Regions from separate parts of the Streptomyces sp. AM 2-1-1 genome, predicted to be linked through region 3. Evidence: riboswitches for the same ligand, from Rfam matches in the RefSeq annotation. Region 3 holds a riboswitch; each other region holds the start of a gene.
What was found. Region 3 has a riboswitch for cobalamin ahead of PZB77_RS09620 (ribonucleoside-diphosphate reductase subunit alpha). Riboswitches for the same ligand answer to the same signal wherever they lie in the genome.

Region 1: another riboswitch for cobalamin. It lies ahead of PZB77_RS01285 (CbtB-domain containing protein); the one in region 3 lies ahead of PZB77_RS09620 (ribonucleoside-diphosphate reductase subunit alpha).
Region 2: another riboswitch for cobalamin. It lies ahead of PZB77_RS29555 (ABC transporter substrate-binding protein); the one in region 3 lies ahead of PZB77_RS09620 (ribonucleoside-diphosphate reductase subunit alpha).
Region 4: another riboswitch for cobalamin. It lies ahead of PZB77_RS25010 (cobalamin biosynthesis protein); the one in region 3 lies ahead of PZB77_RS09620 (ribonucleoside-diphosphate reductase subunit alpha).

The regions. Positions count from the first base shown of each region.
Region 1 is NZ_CP119147.1:292,565-297,927, reverse strand. Features, by position in the region: gene PZB77_RS01295 (undecaprenyl/decaprenyl-phosphate alpha-N-acetylglucosaminyl 1-phosphate transferase) at 1-695, shown strand, start outside; gene PZB77_RS01290 (histidine phosphatase family protein) at 759-1,397, opposite strand; adenosylcobalamin (AdoCbl) riboswitch at 1,509-1,599, shown strand; gene PZB77_RS01285 (CbtB-domain containing protein) at 1,645-1,860, shown strand; gene PZB77_RS01280 (CbtA family protein) at 1,882-2,667, shown strand; gene PZB77_RS01275 (tetratricopeptide repeat protein) at 2,766-3,119, opposite strand; gene PZB77_RS01270 (hypothetical protein) at 3,312-3,437, shown strand; gene PZB77_RS01265 (DUF389 domain-containing protein) at 3,487-4,446, shown strand; gene PZB77_RS01260 (DUF4232 domain-containing protein) at 4,694-5,230, shown strand.
Region 2 is NZ_CP119147.1:6,838,278-6,843,640, reverse strand. Features, by position in the region: gene PZB77_RS29560 (iron chelate uptake ABC transporter family permease subunit) at 1-703, opposite strand, end outside; gene PZB77_RS29555 (ABC transporter substrate-binding protein) at 823-1,872, opposite strand; cobalamin riboswitch at 1,934-2,122, opposite strand; gene PZB77_RS29550 (beta-ketoacyl-[acyl-carrier-protein] synthase family protein) at 2,239-3,462, opposite strand; gene PZB77_RS29545 (acyl carrier protein) at 3,459-3,719, opposite strand; gene PZB77_RS29540 (acyl-CoA dehydrogenase) at 3,964-5,363, opposite strand, start outside.
Region 3 is NZ_CP119147.1:2,294,117-2,299,479, forward strand. Features, by position in the region: gene PZB77_RS09605 (sodium:solute symporter) at 1-580, shown strand, start outside; gene PZB77_RS09610 (hypothetical protein) at 693-1,334, shown strand; gene PZB77_RS09615 (GNAT family N-acetyltransferase) at 1,382-1,894, shown strand; cobalamin riboswitch at 2,084-2,223, shown strand; gene PZB77_RS09620 (ribonucleoside-diphosphate reductase subunit alpha) at 2,365-4,782, shown strand; gene PZB77_RS09625 (ribonucleotide-diphosphate reductase subunit beta) at 4,782-5,363, shown strand, end outside.
Region 4 is NZ_CP119147.1:5,748,412-5,753,774, forward strand. Features, by position in the region: gene PZB77_RS25000 (putative cobaltochelatase) at 1-901, opposite strand, end outside; gene PZB77_RS25005 (cobyric acid synthase) at 898-2,583, opposite strand; gene PZB77_RS25010 (cobalamin biosynthesis protein) at 2,580-3,572, opposite strand; cobalamin riboswitch at 3,697-3,831, opposite strand; gene PZB77_RS25015 (hypothetical protein) at 3,993-4,223, opposite strand; gene PZB77_RS25020 (inorganic phosphate transporter) at 4,236-5,363, opposite strand, start outside.

The DNA of each region.
Region 1 (5,363 bases), 2.0 Mb from region 3:
TCGCCGTGGCCGGCGCCTCGGTTCTCGGCGTGATGCCGTACAACTGGCCGCCCGCGCGCGTCTATTACGGCTCCTGCGGCTCGCAGTACACCGGCTTCCTCCTCTCCGGCGCAGCCCTGCTGGTGCTCTCCGAGGCCCCCGACGGGAGCGCCGCGTGGGTGTCGGTCCCCGTGCTGATGACGATGACGCTCGCCGATCTGGTCCTCGTCCTGCTGTCCCGGAAGAAGGCGGGCCGGTCCTTCCTGGCAGAGGCCCAGGACCACGCGGTGCACCGGCTCCGCCGCCTGCGCCTGACGCCCAGGGGAGCGGCGGTCACCATGATCCTGACGACGGCGGCCTGCGCGTCCACCGGCACCCTCATCCACACCGGGGTGATCCACCCCGCGGTCGGCCTGGCCGTGCCGGCGGGCGCCGCCCTCGCGGTGCTGGCGCTGCTGCGCGTACCGGTCCACTCCGCACCCGCGCCGCGTACCGGCGTACGCCGTAAACCCGTCAAGGACGCCGCGGCCCCGCAGACCGCAGCGGGTACGCCGTCGCGGCGGGCGGCCTCCGTGCCCGGCCCCGCACAGCAACTCTCCACCCCCGGTCGGAAGGCGGCTGCGACGCCCTCGCGGGCATCCACCGCACCGCAGATCGCCGCGACCAGGAAGTCGTCCGAGGGGCGCCCCTCTGACCTGGCCGGCGACCGGCGCTGAACCTTCTCGCACCGGCTGCTCCGACCGCTCTCCGGAGGGAGGCTCGGGCAGGGCCGGTCCGTCCTACGCGCGGGCCGCCGCGCCGCCGGAGCCCGGGAGCGGGGCGCCCAGCGTCAGGTTCCACCGGCCCGCCCGCCCGGTGAGGGCGACGAGGGAGAGGGGCGCCACGTCGAGGCGCCAGAACGCCGCCGGGGGAAGGGCCACCGCGTGTACGACCGCCGCGCGGACGACGGCGGGTTCCGCGACCACCAGGACCCGCCCGTCCCCCTCACTCGCGCCGTCCGCCCCGGCGAGCGAGTCCAGCCAGCCGCCCACGCGTCCGAGCAGGCCGTGCAGGGACTCGCCCCCGTGCGGCGCCGCCGCGGGATCACCGAGCCAGGCCGCGACGCCCTCCGGTTCGCCGGCGGACACCTCCGCCAGCCTCCGCCCCCGCCACCGCCCCATGTCCCAGTCGTGCAGGACCGGTTCGGGGACGGGCCTCACTCCGAGCGCCCGCGCCGTACGCAGACAGCGTTGCGAGGGACCCGACAGGTGGCGCCCGGCGTCCGGGACCGCCGAAGCGGCGGCACGGGCACGGCGCTCGCCCGCGGGATCGATCGGACGTGCACCGTCCCCGGCCTCGCCGTCGTCGGCGCCCGCGAACCTCGCCTCGCGCAGCGCCGGCCCCGGAGCCGGTGAGAGGAACGTCACCCGCAGCGTCATTCCGTCCATTTCCTCTCGCTCAACGCCCATTCCCCATGGGTACGTTGGGGATCGACCGGCACATCGCACCATGGCGGCCCCCGAACACAGGCGCTATGGTCTGACCAGCATGACGACGGAGCACGGAAGTCCGGTGAGAATCCGGCACGGTCGCGCCACTGTGAACCCGTAACCGCGGGAAGTCAGACCCAGCACCGTCGTCTCAGGCACCACGATCGGGACGCGTGTTCCCCCAGGAGGTTCTGCCATGGCACATACTGCCGCACCCGCAACCGGCGTACCCGCCGTCACCCCCCTCTCGCTGAAGGCGATCGCCCCGTGGGCCGTCTTCTTCGGCGTTCTCATGCTCGTCCTGCTGTACTTCGTCGGCGCCGAGCAGGGAGCTACCTCGCTCATCTCCGGCGAGGCCGTGCACGAGTGGCTCCACGACGGCCGTCACCTCCTCGGCTTCCCCTGCCACTAGGACACGGGGAAACCGAACTCCATGAACTCCCTATCCGTTCGAGCGCTCCTGCTCCGCGGCATGCTCGCGGGCCTTGTCGCGGGCGCCGCGGCGCTCCTCGTCGCCTACTTCCTCGGTGAGTCGCGCGTGGACGCGGCCATCGCCCTGGAGGAGGCCCACAGCCACGTTCACAGCCACGACCACCACGGCGGTGAGGAGTTGGTCAGCCGCACGATGCAGGCCACCGGCGGTCTCGCCACCGGCATCCTCGTCTTCGGCGTCGCCGTCGGCGGCATCGCGGCACTCGTCTTCTGCTATGCCCTCGGCCGCATCGGCGCCTTCGGCCCCCGGGCCACCGCGGCCCTGGTCGCGGGGGCGGCGCTGCTCTCCGTGTACGTCGTACCGTTCCTCAAATATCCGGCCAACCCGCCGGCCGTGGGCGACCCGGACACCATCGGGCAACGTACCGGCCTGTTCTTCCTCATGGTGGTGCTCAGCGTGCTGCTCGCCGTCGCCGCCGTGATCGGCGGGAGGAGGCTCGCACCGCGCCTCGGCAACTGGAACGCGACGATCGCCGCGTCCGCCGGATACGTCGTGCTGATCGGGCTCGCCTATGTGTTCCTGCCGTCGTTCGACGAGGTGGGCGCGGACTTCCCGGCGAGCCTGCTCTGGGAGTTCCGGCTCTCCACCCTCGCCGTCCAGGCCACCCTCTGGGTGAGCTTCGGGCTGGTCTTCGGCGCCCTCACCGAACGGCTCCTCCTCCCCTCGCGGGAACGGGGCGCGGCCACCCGGGAGAGTGCTCCCCGGCCCGCCGGGGTGGTCGGCTGACGTGTGCGTGTGCGGCCGGAGAAGTCCTCTCCGGCCGCACACGTCCCGCACGCCGCGACGGTACCTGCCGACGGTTCACTCCCCGACAGGCCCGGCCGTCAGTCGTCGGCGCCGGGGAAATCGCCGTTCAGCGCGGCGGCCATCCGCAGGTGCGGCTTGGCCTCCTCGTGCCGCCCCTGGCGCTCCAGCGTGCGTCCGAGGAGCAGCCGGGCGTAGTCCTCGACGGGGTCGCGCTCCAGCACGGTCCGCAGCTCCGCCTCGGCCTTCCCGAGCCGCGCCGAGTGGTAGTAGGCCCGGGCGAGCAGCAGCCGCGGGGCCACCTGCTCGGGAACCTCCTCCACGAGCCCACCGAGGATGCGCGCCGCCGTCAGGTACTCCTTGGCGTCGAAGAACATCTCCGCGCGGTTCCACCGGTCGGCGGCCGTGCCGAACTCGTAGTAGCCCTGGTCCATCTGCTTCCTCCTCTGCCGCCGGCGAAGAGGCCGTTCCCGGTCTCCCGCCCGTGTGATCGCGACAACCCACCTCTGTCGTTGAAAATTCCACCAAATTGGCCGGGGGTGTACGGCGGGCTCGCGGCGACGCCGCCGGACGTTCGGTGAGGTGCGGGGCATGACGGGAGGCGTCCGGACGAGGAGGGCGTGGCCGTGACCTCGTCCGCCCGTCGCGTCACCGCCGGGGGAGCCGTCGCCCCTTCGCGAGGACGTGCCACCCTGGTGCTGCGCAAGAGCCCGGACCACAAGGACCAGCGGCTGTCGCTGCGCACACTGTGACGGACCCGACCGCCCCCGTCGCGACGGCCGTCCTTGGGAGGGTTTCTCCGTGTTGCATCTGCGTCTGATCGTCCCGGCCGACCGCACGGAGGAGGTGCTGAGCCTGCTGGAGGGCAGTGTCGGCACCACTCATCTCGCGGTACTGCCGGGCGCGGCCCGCTCCCCGGCCGGTGACCTGGTGCTGTGCGACGTCGCCCGGGAGGCGGGGGACGAGCTCATCGGCGGGCTGCGAGGGCTCGGCATCGACCGCACGGGCTCCATCACGGTGGAGAACCTGGATCTGACGCTCTCCGCGCACGCCGAAGAGGCGGAGGAGCAGGCTCCGGGCGAGGGTGCGGACGCCGTGCTGTGGGAGGAGCTGACGGAGGTCACCCACGAGGAGTCGACGTTCAGCATCACGTACGTGGCGTTCCTGACGATCGCCACGATGCTGGCGGCCGTCGGTGTCATGCTGGACAACGCGATCCTGATCGTCGGCGCCATGGCGGTGGGACCCGAGTTCGGCCCGTTGGCGGGGGTCTCCACCGCTCTGGTGCAACGGGCGCCGCGTCTGGTGGCCCGCTCGTTGGTGGCCCTGGTGGGCGGGTTCGCGGCGGCGATGGTGATGACGGCCGGGTTCGCGTGGCTGATGGACGCCTGCGGCCTGTTCACTCGGGCGATGGTCGAAGGTGACCGTCCCAACACCGCCTTCATCTGGCAGCCGGACATGATGTCGTTCGTGGTGGCGTTCCTGGCGGGCGTCGCCGGCACCCTGTCGCTGACCTCGTCGAAGTCGGCCGCGCTGATCGGGGTGACCATCTCGGTGACGACCGTCCCCGCAGCGGCCAACGCGGCGGTGGCGTTCAGCTACTCCGACTACGCGCAGACGATCGGGTCCTCGCAGCAACTCCTCGCCAACCTCGGCGGCATCACACTCGCCGGAACCCTCACCCTGCTCGCCCAGAAGGCTCTGTGGGCCCGCCAGTTGCGCCGACCCGCCGCCGGCGGGGTGAAACCGGGCCGGTACTGAAACACTTCCCGCACGTCGCCTCGGGAGGGTCGGCGGCAGAAGGGCGGGTCTCATGGTCAACGAGCCCTCCGTGCGCCCTCACTCCTCTGGTGAGGCGTTCTCCCGGCTGCGGTCCGGTCGCCCCGCACCACCCGTGCGCCCCGTGACTTCTGCGGCGGAGTTGGGCAGGGATGGGGCCGACCAGGGTGCTGACGGAGCGCGCGATGCGTGCCCGCCAGGCCCGTGCACGAGGCAAGGAGCGTTCATGATGCGTACCGACCGACGGAGTGCCGTCTCTCTCGCCGTAGCCGCCGTAGCCGCCGTAGCCGCCGTAGCCGCCGTCACCGTGCTGGCGGGCGGTGCCGGCGCGGGAGCTGTGCAGGCCGCGCCCGTGACCGGGGCCGCACCCTCGGCCTGCCGCCCGGCCAACCACATCGCGAAGATCACCGGGGCGGACCGTACGGCGGGGCACCGTCACTACCGCGTGACCCTGACCGCCCCGCGCGGGTACGCGCCGTGCGAACTGGCCGGGTCGCCCACCGGCACGCGGTTCCTGGACCACGGCTCGGACAGCGGCGTCAGCCCTGGTCGTCACGGCGCTCAGGATGCCGTGACGACCTTCGGCCCGGGTCGGCCGGTGCACTTCGACATCCGGGTTCCCAGCGGTGCGAGCGCCACCTCGGCCGACGAGGCGTCGTTCACCCTCCGGGCTCCGGACGGGGAGATCCCCGGGACCTCCTTCGCCGAGGGCGCACTCGAGGTGGCCCCCGGCACCCTCATCGGCCCGGTCCAGCAGGGTGCCTGACCCGTTCCCCGGACCACGCGGATCGCGATCAGGGCGTCGTCGCCCGAGCGTCGACGACGCCTTGGCGACACGGCGGCCGCAGGGCCGGCCGGGGCGGCGTCGCGGTCCGGAGCGGTGTGCCCGCACCGCTCCG
Region 2 (5,363 bases), 4.5 Mb from region 3:
CGAGGGTGGCCGCCGCGTCCTGGCCGAACGCGAAGGCGTCGAGCGTACGGGCGTGGCCCAGGCAGATCAGCAGGGCGAACACGACCACCCCGGAGCAGAGCCGGACGTCCGTCCAGCCGACTCCGCCGAGCGAGCCGAGCAGCCAGAAGAGCACCCCGCGTGTCTGCTCGGCGTCGGCGGCGGTCATCACGACGAAGGAGGTGAGCGCCGAGAAGAGCTGCATCGCCGCCACGCCCGAGAGGACGACCCGGTCCGTGCTGCCGCCGAGGGTGTGGCTCAGCAGGAGGACGAGGGCGAACGAGGCGAGCGCCCCCACGAACGCGCCCGCCGAGAGGGACACCGCTCCCCCGCCGACGCCCAGCACGACGACCACGACCGCGCCGGTCGACGCCCCGGAGGAGACGCCGAGGACGAACGGGTCGGCGAGGGGGTTGCGGAGCAGGGACTGCATGACGGTCCCGCACACCGCGAGCCCGGCGCCGCAGACCGCGGCGAGCAGGGTGCGCGGCATCCGGAGGTCCCACACGATGCCGTCGCGGAGCGGACTCAGTTCCGTGGTGCCGAGGCCCAGATGTGCGGCCACCACCGACCACACGTCGGCGACGGAGATCCGGGCCGGCCCGATGGTGACGGCGACCGCGACGGAGAGCAGGAGGAGAAGGACACCGCCGCCCCACAGGAGCGGCTTGGGCAGCGTGCGCAGGGCCGTCCGGCGCCCGGCCGCCGCAGGGGGGCGGGGAGCGGTGCCTTCGAGAAGACCCGACGGCCGCCGGAGACCCGTGCTCACCGGTTCGTGGCCGGCCGTCGTCCGGTGGTCGGCCGTCACCCGGCGAGCCCGAACCCGCGCAGCCCCGCCGCGACGCGCTCGATCCCCTCCACCGTGCGGATGGTGGGGTTCATGGCCTGGCCGCTGAGCAGGACGTACCGCTTGTTCCGTACGGCGTCCATGTTCCTGGTGGCCGGGTTGGACTCCAGGAACGCGATCTTCTTCCCGGCGCTCTCGGCGGTCTGCGCATCGCGGGTGAGGTCGCCGATGACGAGGACGTCCGGGTCACGGTCCGCGACGGTCTCCCAGTTGATCTGGGGCCACTCCTCGTGGGTGTCGTCGAAGACGTTCTCCGCGCCGAGTGCGGTGGTGATGATGCCGGGCGCCCCGCAGCAGCCCGCCATGTAGGGGGCCTGGGAGTTGGCGAACCAGTAGAGCAGCGTGGTGCCGGAGGCGTCGATGCCCGCCGTCGCCTTCGTCACCCGGTCCCGGAGACCGGCGACGAGCGCCTCCCCGCGCTCCCGGACACCGAACACCGCGGCCAGGTCGCGTATCTCGGTGTAGACGCTGTCCAGCGTGAGGGAGGCGGAGCGGGCTCCGTCGCCGTCGCCGCTGTTGTCCTTGCCGGTGCAGTCGGCGGGCGAGACGTACGTGGGGACGCCCAGGTCCTCGAACTGCTCCCGGGGGGCGACCCCGCCCTTGCCGAGTGTGGACTCGAACGAGGCGCTGACGAAGTCGGGTTCCCGCTCCAGCACCTTCTCCGAGGAGGGGGCGTTGTCGGAGAGCCTCGGCACCCCGGCGTTGGCCTTCTCCAGGCCCTTCATGACGGGATCGGTCCAGGTGGCGGTGGCGGCGAGCCGGTCGGCGAGGCCGAGGGAGAGCAGGATCTCCGTCGATCCCTGGTTGAGGGAGACGGCGTGGTGCGGGGCCGCGGCGACGGTGACGGTGCGTCCGCAGTTGTGCAGCGTCACCGGATAGCCGTCCCCGGAGTCGGCGGACGCGCGGGAGGCGCCCGGTGTGCCGGCGCCACCCCCGCAGGCGGTCAGCAGCAGGATTCCCGCCGTCAGCAGGGCAGCGGAACGGGCGGAACGGGCCATGGGCGGCACGAGGTACCTCGGCGTCTCTGGGCCCATGCGCGGGGCCCGTTGTACGGAGTACTGCGTCCCGTACGGGGCGCAGGGCGCCAGCAGGTCTTCGGACTCGGGTTCGTGCGGACGGGGCGCCTTCCCAGGACACCCGTGGGTCTCCCAGTGGCCATGGCCCCGCCCGTCCCCCTCACCGCTGCGCGTCAGTTCCGGATTCGCACCGGATTCCCTGACCCCTGTGTGGAGTACGACTGGCACTGGGAAGCTATCACGCCCTTCCGGGCGCTCCGGGCCCCGCTCCGGTCCCGCACGGCTGCCCCGCGGGACCGGAGCGGCCGGGCGGTCCCGGACGGTGATCGTGTGACGGCTCCCTCCGGCTCCGACCGCTCAGGGGAGACGTAACGCGATCACCGCGTTGTGGCCGCCGAACCCGAAGGAGTGGCTGACGGCACGGCGGACGGGGACGGGCCGGGGCGCTTTGGTGACGCAGTCGATGTCGAACCCGGGCGCCGGGGCGTCCAGGTTGGCGATCGGCGGGACGAGTTGGTGCTGGAGGGTGAGCACGGTGAGCGCGGCCTCGATGGCACCCGCCGCCCCCATGCAGTGGCCGAGCACCCCCTTGGGGGCGGTGACCGGTGGCCGGTGGGGGTAGGCCCGGGCGATGAGGGCGGCCTCGGTGGCGTCGTTGAGCGGGGTCGCCGTGCCGTGCGCGTTGACGTGGCCGACGTCCTCGGCGCACCAGCCGGCATCCCGCAGGGCGGCTTCGACAGCCGCTCCGGCCACCTTGCCGGAGGGATGCGGACTGGTGGGGTGGTGGGCGTCGGTGGTCGCCCCGGTGCCGGCGATCAGGGCCCGGGGTACCGCTCCCCGGGCCAGCGCGTCCTCGGCCCGCTCCAGCACCATGATGGCGGCCCCCTCCCCCATGACGAGGCCGGCGCGGTCCTCGGCGAACGGGCGGCAGAGCCGCGACGGGTCGCCGTCGGGCAGGGCCGCGGCTCCGGAGCGGGCCAGGCCGGTCATCGCCACCGGGAAGACGATCGACTCGGTGGCCCCGGCGACGGCGATGTCGCACTGGCCGCTCACCAGCATGTCCCGGGCGACCGACAGGGCCGTGACCCCGGAGGAACAGGCCGTGCACGGCGCCAGACTGGGGCCGGTGGCGCCGAGCTGGATCGCGATTTCGGCGGCCGGCATGTTGGGGATGGTGAGGAGGATGCCCGCCGGTGAGGACGCCTCGGCGCCCTGCCGGTCCAGCACCACGGCCTGCTCGGAGAGGGCCGCCGACCCCCCGCTGCTGGTGCCCACCACGACCGAGACCCGGGCGCCGTCCCAGCCGCCCGGGTCGAGCCCCGCGTCGGCCACCGCCTCCCGTGCGGCGAGCACGGCGAACTTGACGTACTTGCCCATCCGGTAGGCGGTACGGCCGCCGACGGCCTCGTCCAGGTCGATGCCGGTGACCGTGCAGGCGAAGTCGACCGCGCACCCGCGGAGTTCGGGAACGGTGCGGGCCGAGGACACCCCGGCGAGCACGCCCTCCCAGGTGGACGCCGTGTCGTTGCCGGCCGGGGTGATCATGCCCAGTCCGGTGACGGCGATCTCGGGCCGCTTCATCGGGCGTTGCTCACCGGCTCCTTGCGGCGGGACGCCGCACGGATGAACTCCGAGATGTCCGCCAGGGTGGCGTCCCGGTGGAGGGTGTCGACCGGTGTGTGGATACCGAGGTTCTCCTTGATGATGACGGCGAACTCCGCCACCGCGAGCGAGTCCATCTCCAGGCTGTCCATCGTGGACTCCGGGTGGATCTCGGCCGGGGGCACCTTGAACGTGTCGGTCAGCACGCCGACGATCTTCGGATGAATGGCCTTCATGATCTTCCTCTTGTATGCGGCTCACGGCCGGGGCACGGCGGGCGCGTTCAGCGGTCCCATGCCCGGGTAACTGCCGCGGCCCCGTCTGGTTACGCCCTCCGACGAACCGATTCCTCTACGCCCACCTGCGGCTTCTTCCGCACCATCGAGACGACGAACACCGTTCCCCAGTAGGCCAGGAGGACCGCTTTCGTCCCCAGCGAACCCGCCGCCTCGCGTGGCCGCCGGGTCCGTCCGCCGCCCGTCATCGGGTGGCGCCTTCCGCCGTACGGACAGGGGTGCGGTGCCAGGGGCCCGCGGGGTCGTCGTGGGCGTCCGCGTAGGCAGCCCCCGCGATCGGGCGGTCGGCGAAGACCTCGTCCGGCAGGGCGAAAGACTCCACCAGCGCGGGGGCGTGGGCGGCGACGGCGGCCACCGCCTCCTCGTACAGGTCGGGCAGGGCACGTACCTGTTCGGCCGTCACCCGTCCGACGGCCAGCAGTTCCCCGGCCGCGCGGCCGGCCTGCCGCAGCAGGAACAACCGCTCGACCTCGGCGAGCCGCCGGCGCGCGGGTCCCTCCGGCAAGGCGGCCAGGGACGTCGCGAACGCCTCGGCGGCCTGGCGCGCGGCGTGCGCCTCCACCCCCCGCAGGGCGGCGCCCGAAGCGGCGTTCCAGCGCCCGAGCGCGTCGCCGGGCGGGGCGGCACTCATCCGCGAGCGGGCCCGGGCGAACCACGCGGCCTCCGTGTCGGCGAGCAGTCCGCGCAGGAAGGCCGGGTCGCGCAGATCGCCGACCGGCGCCTCCCCCTCGCCGGAGCGCTCCCCAACGGCGTCCGGGGCCGAGAGCAGCATCTCGGCCGCGGCCTTGGCCTGCACGGCGAGGTTGTCGCCCTCGGCGGTGATGGTGCCCTCGATACCGGTGACCAGCTCCGCGAGCCCGTTGTGTTCCAGCAGGCCCTGGGCACCGCAGCGTTCGCGGCACTCGACGATCACGTCCCGCGCCCGCCAGGTGATCCACCCCTTGGCGACGGCGACCAAGCGTTCCGCGTCCGCCCGGCCGTCCGCGTCCGTACTCGATTCCCACCGGTCGAGCGCCCGGCGGTGCAACAGGCTCATGGCGAAGACCGTCGCGAGCGCGTCGGCCAGGGGGCCGTGGTGGGTGCGGTGGGCGTAGACGGGGACACTGCCGGTACCGCGTGGGCCCGCGACCCTGCGGTGCCCGGCGTACCGCACGGCGAGGGCGAGCGCGACGCGCGCCGAACCGACCGCGCAGGCGCTCATGGCCAGCTTGCCGGGGGTGACCCTGCCGATGGAGACGAGCAGGCGCCGCCGTCTGCTCGCGAGCGCGCTGCCGAACTCCCCGCCGTCGCCGACGTGCCCCTGGACTCCGGCGAGCAGCGCCGTGCGAGCCACGAAGCAGTCGTCGAACGAGGTGAGGCAGTGGTCCACCGGTGACCCCATCCGGGCGGGCAGCGGGCGGACCCGGACACCCGGGCGGGTCCCGGTCCCGTCGGTGAGCGGGACCAGCAGGAGGAAGACGCCGTGGTCCGTCCCGTCGACGACGAGCCGGGCGGCGACCAGGCCGCTCTTGGGGCCGCCCGCCTCGCTGGTGTTGGGCATGAACTTCTGTGCACGGGCGTGCGGGGTGCGCACCACGAAGCCGT
Region 3 (5,363 bases):
ACCGGCCGCCATCATGTCCATCGCGGCGGCCAACCTCTTCACCCGGAACATCTACAAGGAGTTCCTGAAGCCGGACGCGACGCCCGCCCAGGAGACGAAGGTCTCCAAGCTGGTCTCGCTCCTGGTGAAGGTCGGCGCGCTGGCCTTCGTGCTCACCATGGACAAGACGGTGGCCATCAACTTCCAGCTGCTGGGCGGGATCTGGATCCTCCAGACGATGCCCGCCCTGGTCGGCGGCCTGTTCACCCGGTGGTGCCACCGCTGGGCGCTCCTCGCGGGCTGGGCGGTCGGCATGCTGTACGGCACCCTGGCGGCGTACGGCGTGGCCTCGCCGACCCAGAAGCACTTCGGCGGATCGTCGAAGGAGATCCCGGGCATCGGCGAGATCGGGTACATCGGCCTCACCGCGTTCGTGCTGAACGTCGTGGTGGTGGTCGTGCTGACCCTCGTCCTCCGCGCGGTCAAGGCGCCCGCCGGCGTGGACGAGACCTCCCCGGAGGACTACACGGCGGACGCCGGTGACGCGGGCGTCGAGGCGACGCTGCCGCCGGCCACCGTGGGTGCGCCGGGCGGTCACTGACCGGCCCCGTCCCGCGCCGGGCGAACCGCACGCCGGGCCGTCGCGTCCTCTCCCCGGAGGGGCGCGGCGGCCCGGCGGCGTTCCCACCCCACGCGTACGGAAGGATGTGCTCATGACATCTCGCACCCGGCTGCACGGCCTCTGGCCCGCACTGCTGGTCCTCACCCTCGCCGGCTGCGGCACCGAGCACGCGGACGCGGGCGGCGAGGCCCCGGTCGGCGCACCGGACCCCGCCGAGCTGGAGGCGCGGGCGGCCCACCTCCAGACCCGCACCGACCACGTCTACGTCACCGAGATCCCCGGATACACCCTGGCCCTGCAGTCGGTGGGCGTGCTCGGCGACGACGGTTTCGGCAGCTCGTACACGGACAGGAACGGCCACGTGATCCAGCTCGGTGTGGAGCGCGCCGCGTACTCCCCCGCCGACTGCGGCGAGAAGCAGCCCACCGACGGCTCGCCCGGCTACACCGTCTGCGAGCACGAGGACGACGGCTGGTACAGCGCGACCGCCCTCGGCCACGCCTACGCCCGCACCGAGGGAGACGTCGTGGTGACGGTCAGCGCCGGGCTCCCCGGCGTGGACCGCGCCACCCTGCGCACCGCGGCCGACGCGGCCCACCGGGCGGACGACGCCGAGCTCGACAAGGTCCTCCCGCCCCTCGGCGAGGCGCCCGGCTCGCAGCCGATCGAGCGCGGCGACCTCCCGCCGAACGGCGACGGCGCCCCGAACAACGAGGTGGGCGCGAGCGGTTGAGCCGCCCCGGTCGCACGCGCACCGGGGCGTTCGGCGAAAATCGGGGGATGGACCTGACGATCAGAAGCGCCGCACCCGAGGAGTACGCCCTCCTCGGCGAGATCACGGCGCAGGCGTACCTCGGCGACGGCCTGCTCAGCCTCGGCGAGGACGACCCCTACCTGGCGAGACTGCGGGACGTGGCCGGCCGCGCCGCCGGGGCGGAGGTATTGGTCGTGGTGGACGACACCGGCACCGTGCTCGGCGGGGTCGCCTACGCCCCGCCCGGCAGCCCTCTCTGCGACGTCGCGGCGCCGGACGAGGCGGAGTTCCGGATGCTGGCGGTGGACAGGGCGGGACGCGGCCGGGGAGCCGGGGAGGCGCTCGTACGGGCGTGCGCGGCGCGGGCCCGGGCGACCGCCGGGGTCACCGGGCTGGTGCTGTCCACCCAGCCGGCCATGACCGGCGCGCACCGGATCTACCGGCGGCTCGGCTTCGCGCGCACCCCGGAACGCGACTGGTCTCCGGTCCCGGGCCTGACACTGCTCACCTACCGGCTGGACCTGGGCGCCGCCGGCTGAGGCGGTGCCGTGTGGCCGAGGCGGTGCCGTGTGGCCGAGGCGGTGCCGTGTGGCCGAGGCGGTGCCGTGTGGCCGAGGCGGCCGCCGCGCGATCCCCCCGTGGGCCCGGTCTCCTGCCGGTAACGACACCCCCGGGGACCCCCGGGGACCCCCGGCACCCCAGGCACAAGATGTGGGGTGCGTCCGCGGCACCGCCCCCCACATGTATGCTCGTCTCGCTGTCGTCGCAGGGGAATCCGGTGCGAATCCGGAACTGTCCCGCAACGGTGTGAACCGCGCGTTTCGCGCACCTTCGAGTCCGGCTACCTGCCGACAGCGCGTCCGGCTCACCCGAACCGGACGCCCGTACGTCCGGGCCTCGCGGATGGGCCGGTGGACGCCGTGTGCGGTGTTGCCCGTCTCCAGGTGGCACGCCCCGCGGCCCTCCCCTCCCCCGCCGGCCCAGGGCCGAGTGAGGGAGAGCACCACCCGTGACCATCGCGCCCGCCGATCCGGCGTCCGTGCCCGCGGCCGCCGCGGCGACCGAGCCCGCCGACGGCCCCGGGGCCGCGCTGCTGCGCACCTTGACCGCCCTCACCGCGGACCTGCCGGACACCGACCCGGGCAGGGTCGCCGCCGCCGCGCTCCGCGGCCGCAGCGCGCATGCCGACGAGGCGGAGCTGCGGAGCCTGGCCACCGAGTCGGCCGCCGGCCTGATCGCGGACGACCCCGCCTACTCCCGGCTCGCCGCCCGGCTGCTCACCCGTACGATCGCCGCCGAGGCGGCCGGTGAGGGCGCGGTGTCGTTCTCCGCTTCGGTCGCCATCGGTCACCGCGAGGGCCTGATCGCGGACCGCACCGCCCACTTCGTGGCGCTGCACGCGGTCCGGCTGGACGCACTGGTCGACCAGGCGCTCGTGGACGGCGCCGACGACCGGTTCGGCTACTTCGGGCTGCGTACCCTCCACAGCCGCTACCTGCTGCGCCACCCGCTCACCCGTCAGGTGCTGGAGACGCCCCAGCACTTCATGCTGCGGGTGGCCGCCGGTCTCGCCGAGGACGACACCGACCGGGCGGTGGACGAGGTGGCCGCGCTCTTCGGGCTGATGAGCCGGCTGGAGTACCTGCCGTCCTCCCCCACGCTCTTCAACTCGGGCACCCGCCACCCGCAGATGTCCTCCTGCTACCTGCTGGACTCGCCGCTGGACGAGCTGGACTCCATCTACGGCCGCTACCACGAGGTGGCCCGCCTCTCGAAGCACGCGGGGGGCATCGGTCTGTCGTTCTCCCGCATCCGCTCGCGCGGCTCGCTGATCCGGGGCACCAACGGGCTCTCCAACGGCATCGTGCCGTTCATGAAGACGCTGGACGCCTCCGTCGCGGCGGTCAACCAGGGCGGCCGGCGCAAGGGCGCGGCCGCCGTCTACCTGGAGACCTGGCACGCGGACGTCGAGGAGTTCCTGGAGCTGCGCGACAACACCGGTGAGGACCAGCGGCGTACGCACAACCTGAACCTGGCGCACTGGATCCCGGACGAGTTCATGCGCCGGGTCGACGCCGACGCGGCCTGGTCGCTCTTCTCGCCCGCCGACGTCCCCGAGCTGGTCGACCTCTGGGGCGACGCGTTCGACACCGCCTACCGGGCCGCCGAGGCGAAGGGCCTGGCGCGCCGGACGCTGCCCGCCCGCGAGCTGTACGGACGGATGATGCGCACCCTGGCGCAGACCGGCCAGGGGTGGATGACGTTCAAGGACGCCTCCAACCGCACCGCCAACCAGACCGCCGAGCCGGGCAGGGTCGTGCACTCCTCGAACCTCTGCACGGAGATCCTGGAGGTCACCGACGACGGCGAGACCGCCGTCTGCAACCTCGGCTCGGTCAACCTGGGCGCCTTCGTGGCGGACGGGGACATCGACTGGGAGCGGCTCGACGCCACCGTGCGCACCGCGGTGACCTTCCTCGACCGGGTCGTCGACATCAACTTCTACCCGACGGAGCAGTCCGGCCGGTCCAATGCCCGCTGGCGGCCGGTGGGTCTGGGCGCGATGGGCCTCCAGGACGTCTTCTTCCGGCTGCGCCTGCCGTTCGACTCCGCGGAGGCGCGCGCGCTCTCCACCCGCATCTCCGAGCGGATCATGCTCGCCGCGTACGAGGCTTCCTGCGACCTCGCCGAGAAGTCGGGCCCGCTGCCGGCGTGGAGCGAGACCCGCGCCGCGCGCGGGGTGCTGCACCCGGACCACTACGACACCGCTCCGGCCTGGCCGGAGCGGTGGGAGGCGCTGCGCGCCCGCATCGCGAAGACCGGCATGCGCAACTCGCTCCTGCTCGCCATCGCCCCCACCGCCACCATCGCCTCGATCGCCGGGGTGTACGAGTGCATCGAGCCGCAGGTCTCCAACCTGTTCAAGCGCGAAACGCTCAGCGGCGAGTTCTTGCAGGTCAACGCCTACCTGGTGGACGAGTTGAAGCAGCTCGGCGTGTGGGACGCGCGGACCCGTGAGGCGCTGCGCGACGCCAGCGGCTCGGTGCAGGGCTTCGGCTGGATCCCGGCGGACGTGCGGGCGTTGTACCGCACGGCGTGGGAGATCCCGCAGCGCGGCCTGATCGACATGGCGGCCGCCCGTACGCCGTACCTCGACCAGAGCCAGTCGCTGAACCTGTTCCTGGAGACGCCGACCATCGGCAAGCTCTCCTCGATGTACGCGTACGCCTGGAAGCAGGGGCTGAAGACGACGTACTACCTGCGTTCGCGCCCGGCGACCCGGATCGCCCGCGCCGCTTCCGGCACGGCGAACGCCGCTGCCCCGGCTGCCGCCCCCGCCGCCATCCCCGTCCAGCAGGCGGTCTCCGACGCGGAGGCGCTCGCCTGCTCCCTCGAAAACCCCGAGTCCTGCGAGGCCTGCCAGTGATGACCACCAACGATTCCACCGCGGGCGCCGCAGTGAAGAACCTGCTCGACCCGGGCTTCGAACTGACCCTGCGCCCCATGCGCTACCCGGACTTCTACGAGCGCTACCGGGACGCGATCAAGAACACCTGGACCGTGGAGGAGGTCGATCTCCACTCCGACGTGGCCGACCTCGCCAAGCTGTCCCCGGGTGAGCAGCACATGATCGGCCGGTTGGTGGCGTTCTTCGCCACGGGCGACTCGATCGTCTCCAACAACCTCGTGCTGACCCTGTACAAGCACATCAACTCCCCCGAGGCGCGGCTCTACCTGTCGCGGCAGCTCTTCGAGGAGGCCGTGCACGTCCAGTTCTATCTGACGCTGCTCGACACGTATCTGCCCGATCCGGACGACCGGGCCGCCGCCTTCGACGCGGTGGAGGAGATCCCGTCGATCCGTGAGAAGGCGCAGTTCTGCTTCCGCTGGATGGACTCGGTGGAGAAGATCGACCGGCTGGAGACCCGGGCCGACCGGCGCCGGTTCCTGCTGAACCTGATCTGTTTCGCCGCCTGCATCGAGGGGCTCTTCTTCTACGGCGCGTTC
Region 4 (5,363 bases), 3.5 Mb from region 3:
CGTCGTCGGCGGTCACCTCCTCGCGGCCCGCCCAGGCGGCCAGCGCCGTCGCGGTCCGCGCCATCACGATGTCCGCACGCATCCCGTCCACCTCGAACGCGGCGCAAGTCGCGGCGATCCGCCGCAGCGCCCCGTCCCCGAGGACGACCCGGGGGAGCAGGGCGCGGGCGGCGGTGATCCGCGCGCGCAGCGCGTTCTCCTCGTCGGCCCACACCGCCGCGAAGGCCGCCGGATCGTCGTCGTACGCGAGACGCCGCCGCACGACCTCCACCCGCAGATCGGTGTCCCGGGAGGCGGCCACCTCCACCGTCAGCCCGAACCGGTCCAGCAACTGCGGCCGCAGCTCGCCCTCTTCGGGGTTCATCGTGCCGACCAGCAGGAATCGCGCCGCGTGCCGTACGGAGACGCCCTCACGCTCCACGTACGAGGCACCCATCGCCGCCGCGTCCAGCAGCAGGTCCACCAGGTGGTCGTGGAGGAGGTTGACCTCGTCCACGTAGAGGATGCCCCGGTGCGCGTCGGCGAGCAGACCCGGCTCGAAGGCCTTCACGCCCTCGGCGAGCGCCCGTTCGATGTCGAGCGCGCCGACCAGCCGGTCCTCGGAGGCCCCGACCGGCAGCTCCACCGTCCGCGCCGGCCGCGCGACGCCGGGCGCCGCCGGGTGCGGGCCGTCCGGGCACGCCGGGTCGGGGGAGACCGGATCGCAGGAGAACCGGCAGCCCTGCACGACCGCGACCCGCGGCATCAGCGCGGCCAGCGCGCGTACGGCGGTGGACTTCGCGGTCCCCTTCTCCCCGCGCACCAGCACCCCGCCGACCGCCGGCGACACGGCGTTCAGCAGCAGCCCGAGCCGCAGGTCGTCCTGACCGACGATCGCGGTGAACGGATACGGCGTGTTCACAAGGCCTCCAGAGAGATGTCCGGGACGGGGTCGGAAAGGTCCGTACGCAGGGCGACCGGCGGCTGTGCGGGCGCGGGTGCGGACCGGGATGCGGGTGCGGGTGGGGGTGCGGACGACGGCACGGACCCCACGTCCGCCCCCGCCCCCGGCAGCACCGGGGCGCCCGGTCCGACGAACGGCAGCCCCGCCGGGGCGCCCTCCTCGATCAGGCGCCACAGGGCATCGGTGTCCGCGTGCTCCTCGATCAGGTCGCCCAGCAGGTCCAGCTGCTCCTCACGGAGCGCGGCGAAGCTGGTGTCCGGGGCGGCGGTGAACCGCCGCCCGGCGGCCCGGGCGACCTCCGCCAGGAACGCCCGCCGGAACGCGTCGCTCTCCAGCGACCCGTGCCAGTGCGTCCCCCACACCTGGCCCACCCGGCACCCGTCCAGGAAGGGCTCGCCGCCCCGCACGTCGGCGACGCCGTGGTGGATCTCGTACCCCTCGACCGGCGCGCCGAGCGCCGTACCGACCGGCCGGGCCAGCGTCTTCTCCCGCGCGAACCGGACACGGACCGGCAGCAGGCCCAGACCCTCCACCACCCCCGCCCGGGACTCGACCTCGTCCTCGACGCGCTCGCCGAGCACCTGGAAGCCGCCGCAGATTCCCAGCACCGGACGGCCCTCGGCCGCCCGCCGGACCAGGGCGTCCGCGAGCCCCCGGGCGCGCAGCCACTCCAGCGCCTTCACGGTGCCCCGGGTACCGGGCACCACGACCAGGTCCGCGTCGGCCAGCTCCTCCGGCCGGTCCACGAACCGCACGATCACACCCGGTTCCGCGGCGAGCGCGTCCACGTCGGTGAAGTTCGACATCAGCGGCACCGCGCACACCGCGACCCGCAGCACGTCCTCCCCGTGCGGAGGGGCCACGACCGACTCGCGGACGCTGCCGCGCAGCGACACGCGCAGCCCGTCCTCCTCGTCGATGCCGAGGCCGCGGGTGAAGGGCAGTACTCCGTACGTCCGCCGCCCGGTCAGCCCCAGCAGCATGTCCAGACCCGGCTCCAGCAACGACACGTCACCGCGGAACTTGTTGACGAGGTACCCCGCGACCAGCTCCTGGTCCTCGGCGCTCAGCAGCGCCGTCGTACCGAAGAACGAGGCGAACACCCCGCCCCGGTCGATGTCGCCGACGACCAGCACCGGGAATCGCGCGGCCCTCGCCACCCCCATGTTGACGATGTCGGTGCGCCGCAGATTGATCTCGGCCGGACTGCCCGCCCCCTCGCAGATCACGGCGTCGTACGTACCCCGGAGCTGTTCCAGACACTCCACGACCGTCCCGAAGAGCGACTCCTGCCGGCCCCCGTGGTAGCCGCGCGCGCTCATCTCGCCCACCGGCCTGCCCATCAGCACGACCTGGCTGGAGCGGTCGCCACCGGGCTTGAGCAGCACCGGGTTCATCAGCGCGGACGGCTCCACCCGGGCGGCCTGCGCCTGCATGGCCTGAGCCCGCCCGATCTCGGCGCCCTCCCGGGTCACGAAGGAGTTCAGTGACATGTTCTGCGCCTTGAACGGGGCGACCCTCACCCCCTGGCGCACCAGCCACCGGCAGATCCCCGCCGTGACGACGCTCTTCCCGGCGTCCGAGGTGGTGCCCGCGACGAGCAGGCCGCCGCCCCGCCGTGTGCCGGTGCCGCCGCTCATGCCCGTCCCCGTTCCGTGCTCGCTCGTCCCGCCGGTCGCCCGGCCACCAGTCGCTCCGCGGCCAGCCGTCCGGCGGCGCAGACCACCAGGGCCAGCACACCGACCCGGCGCGACAGCCGTACCGCCCGTTCGATGTCGCCCCTCTCCACGCTCACGTCCCGTCCCCCCGCGCCGTTCAGCACCGGCCGGTGCTCGACCCGCCCGCCGTACGCGAGCGTCCCGCCCAGCCGTACGCCGAGCGCCCCGGCGAACGCGGCCTCCACCGGGCCCGCGTTCGGGCTCGGGTGGCGGCCGGCGTCGGCGCGCCAGGCCCGGACCGCCTGCGCCGGCCGCCCGCCGGCGGCCACCGCGAGGGCGGCGGTGAGCCGGGCACCCGGCCAGCCCGCGACGTCGTCCAGCCGGGCCGAGGCCCAGCCGAAACGGCGGTGGCGCGGCGAGCGGTGACCGACCATCGCGTCGAGCGTGTTCACCGCGCGGAAGCCGGCCAGCCCGGGGACCCCGGCCAGCGCACCCCACACCAGGGCGCCGACGACGGCGTCCGAGGTGTTCTCCGCGACGGACTCCACGACGGCACGGGCGATCCCCGGACCGTCGAGCGCCTGCGGATCGCGGCCGCACAGATGCGGCAGTCGCTTCCGGGCCGCCTCGACGTCCCCGGCGTCGAGCGCCGCGCCGATGGACCTGGCCTCGCGCCCCAGCGACGTACCGCCGACGACGGACCAGGTGACGGCGGCCGTCAGCGCGACGGCAGCGCCGGGAGTGCGGCGTACGGCACGGGCCGCGAGCGCGGCCGCCCCCACGGCGGCCCCGGCGCACACCAGGGTGTGCAACGCGCCCCGGCCCCGGTGGTCGCGCCACAGACGCCGCTCCACGGCGGCGGCGGCCCGGCCGAAGCCAGCGACCGGATGGCCCCGCCGGGGGTCGCCCAGCAGCCGGTCGGCGACCAGCCCCGCTGTGGCCCCGTACGCGAAGACGCGGGCTCCACGCACCGCTCAGCCCGCCGTGCGACGCAGGGTCCCCAGGGGGGTCGGCAGAGGGTCGGGCGCACGGCGGCCGGGCATGGCGTGTGTCCTCACTCAGGGTCCGCGCCCTGGTTCGACGAAACGGCGACGAGAGTGTCCTGGCTCCCGGAACGGCGGCGTTCCCTCGCCGGTCCGCGGGTCCGCGCTGCGGACCGTGACCAGGCTCTGGGGCGCCGCCTCCCGGTGACAGTGGCGGGACCGCGCCGGATTCGCACCGGCTTCCTCTGCTGTCGCCGAAATGGCTCCGGCAGTCCACCACGCAGCGCGAAGGCCAGTCAACTCGCCGTTGACCTGCGGGGCCGCAGTGTGCGCGGACACACATCGGGCCGGACACACGGGGTGTCCGGCCCGACGAGCGGAAAAGGGGGTGCCCCCGGGGGGAGCGGGTCAGGCGACGATCAGGTAGATGCCGTACACGACCGCCGCCGCGCACAGCGCGAAGGAGGCGTACGCGCCGGTGCGCACCAGTGCGGAGGCCGAGCCGGAGACACTGCCGCGGAGTTCGCCGGCCCGCTTGGCGAGGCCGACGACGCCGAGGCTGAAGAAGCCGACCAGCGCCACGGTGACCACGAGGCTGACACCGAAAACGGTGGCGAGTGCTGCCCAGTCGATTTTCATGGGGGCGAGTCCTTACACCGCTGCCGGACGGGCCGGGTCGGTGGTCGCGGGGAGGGGGGTCGGGAGCGGCGAGGGGATGGTGGCGGTGAGACCGGTGACCGGGAGACCGGCGGCCGGCACCGCGGCGGGCGGCGGGGAGACGGCGACGACGGCCGCGGCGACGACGTCCGCGGGCTCATGCTCCGCCCCGGCGATGTCCGCGTGGCCGACCGGCCGGCGCCGCGACAGCTGCCAGATGACCCCGGACCCCGCCACGAGCAGCACGGCGACCAGCACGATGCCCCAGGTGCCCTGCCGGGTCAGGAACTCGGCGCCCGCGCCGACCAGGCCCGCCGCCGGGAGCGTCAGGCCCCAGGCGACGAACATCCGGGTCGCGGTGGACCACTTGACCGTCCCGCCCTTGCGGCCGAGCCCGGCCCCCATCACCGCGCCGGAGCACGACTGCGTGGTGGAGAGCGAGAAGCCGAGGTGCGAGGAGGCGAGGATGACGGTCGCCGCGCTGGTCTGGGCGGCGAATCCCTGCTGCGGCTGGAGGTCCGTCAGCCCGGTGCCCATCGTGCGGATGATGCGCCAGCCGCCGAGGTACGTACCCAGCGCGATGGCCAGACCGGCCGAGAAGATCACCCAGACCGGCGGGTTCGAGCCGGGGGAGAGGACGCCACCGGTGACGAGCGCCAAGGTGATGATGCCCATCGTCTTCTGCGCGTCGTTGGTGCCGTGGGCGAGCGAGACGAGACCCGCGGACGCGATCTGTCCGGCCCGGTAGCCCTTGGCCGTCGACTTCAGCTGCGCCTCGTCGGTGATGTTCCGGTTGACGCGGTACGACAGTTTCGTCGCGAGCATCGCGGCCGCACCCGCCACCAGCGGGGCGGCGACGGCGGGCAGCAGGACCTTGGTGACGACGGTGCCGCCGTTGACCGAGGACCAGCCCGCGGACATCACCGCGGCGCCGATGAGGCCGCCGAACAGGGCGTGGGACGAGCTGGACGGCAGACCGACCAGCCAGGTCACCAGGTTCCACAGGATGGCGCCGACGAGCGCCGCGAAGATGACCTCGGTTCTCAGGCCGTCCTCGGAGACGATCCCGCCGGAGATCGTCTTCGCGACCTCCACCGACAGGAAAGCGCCGACCAGATTGAG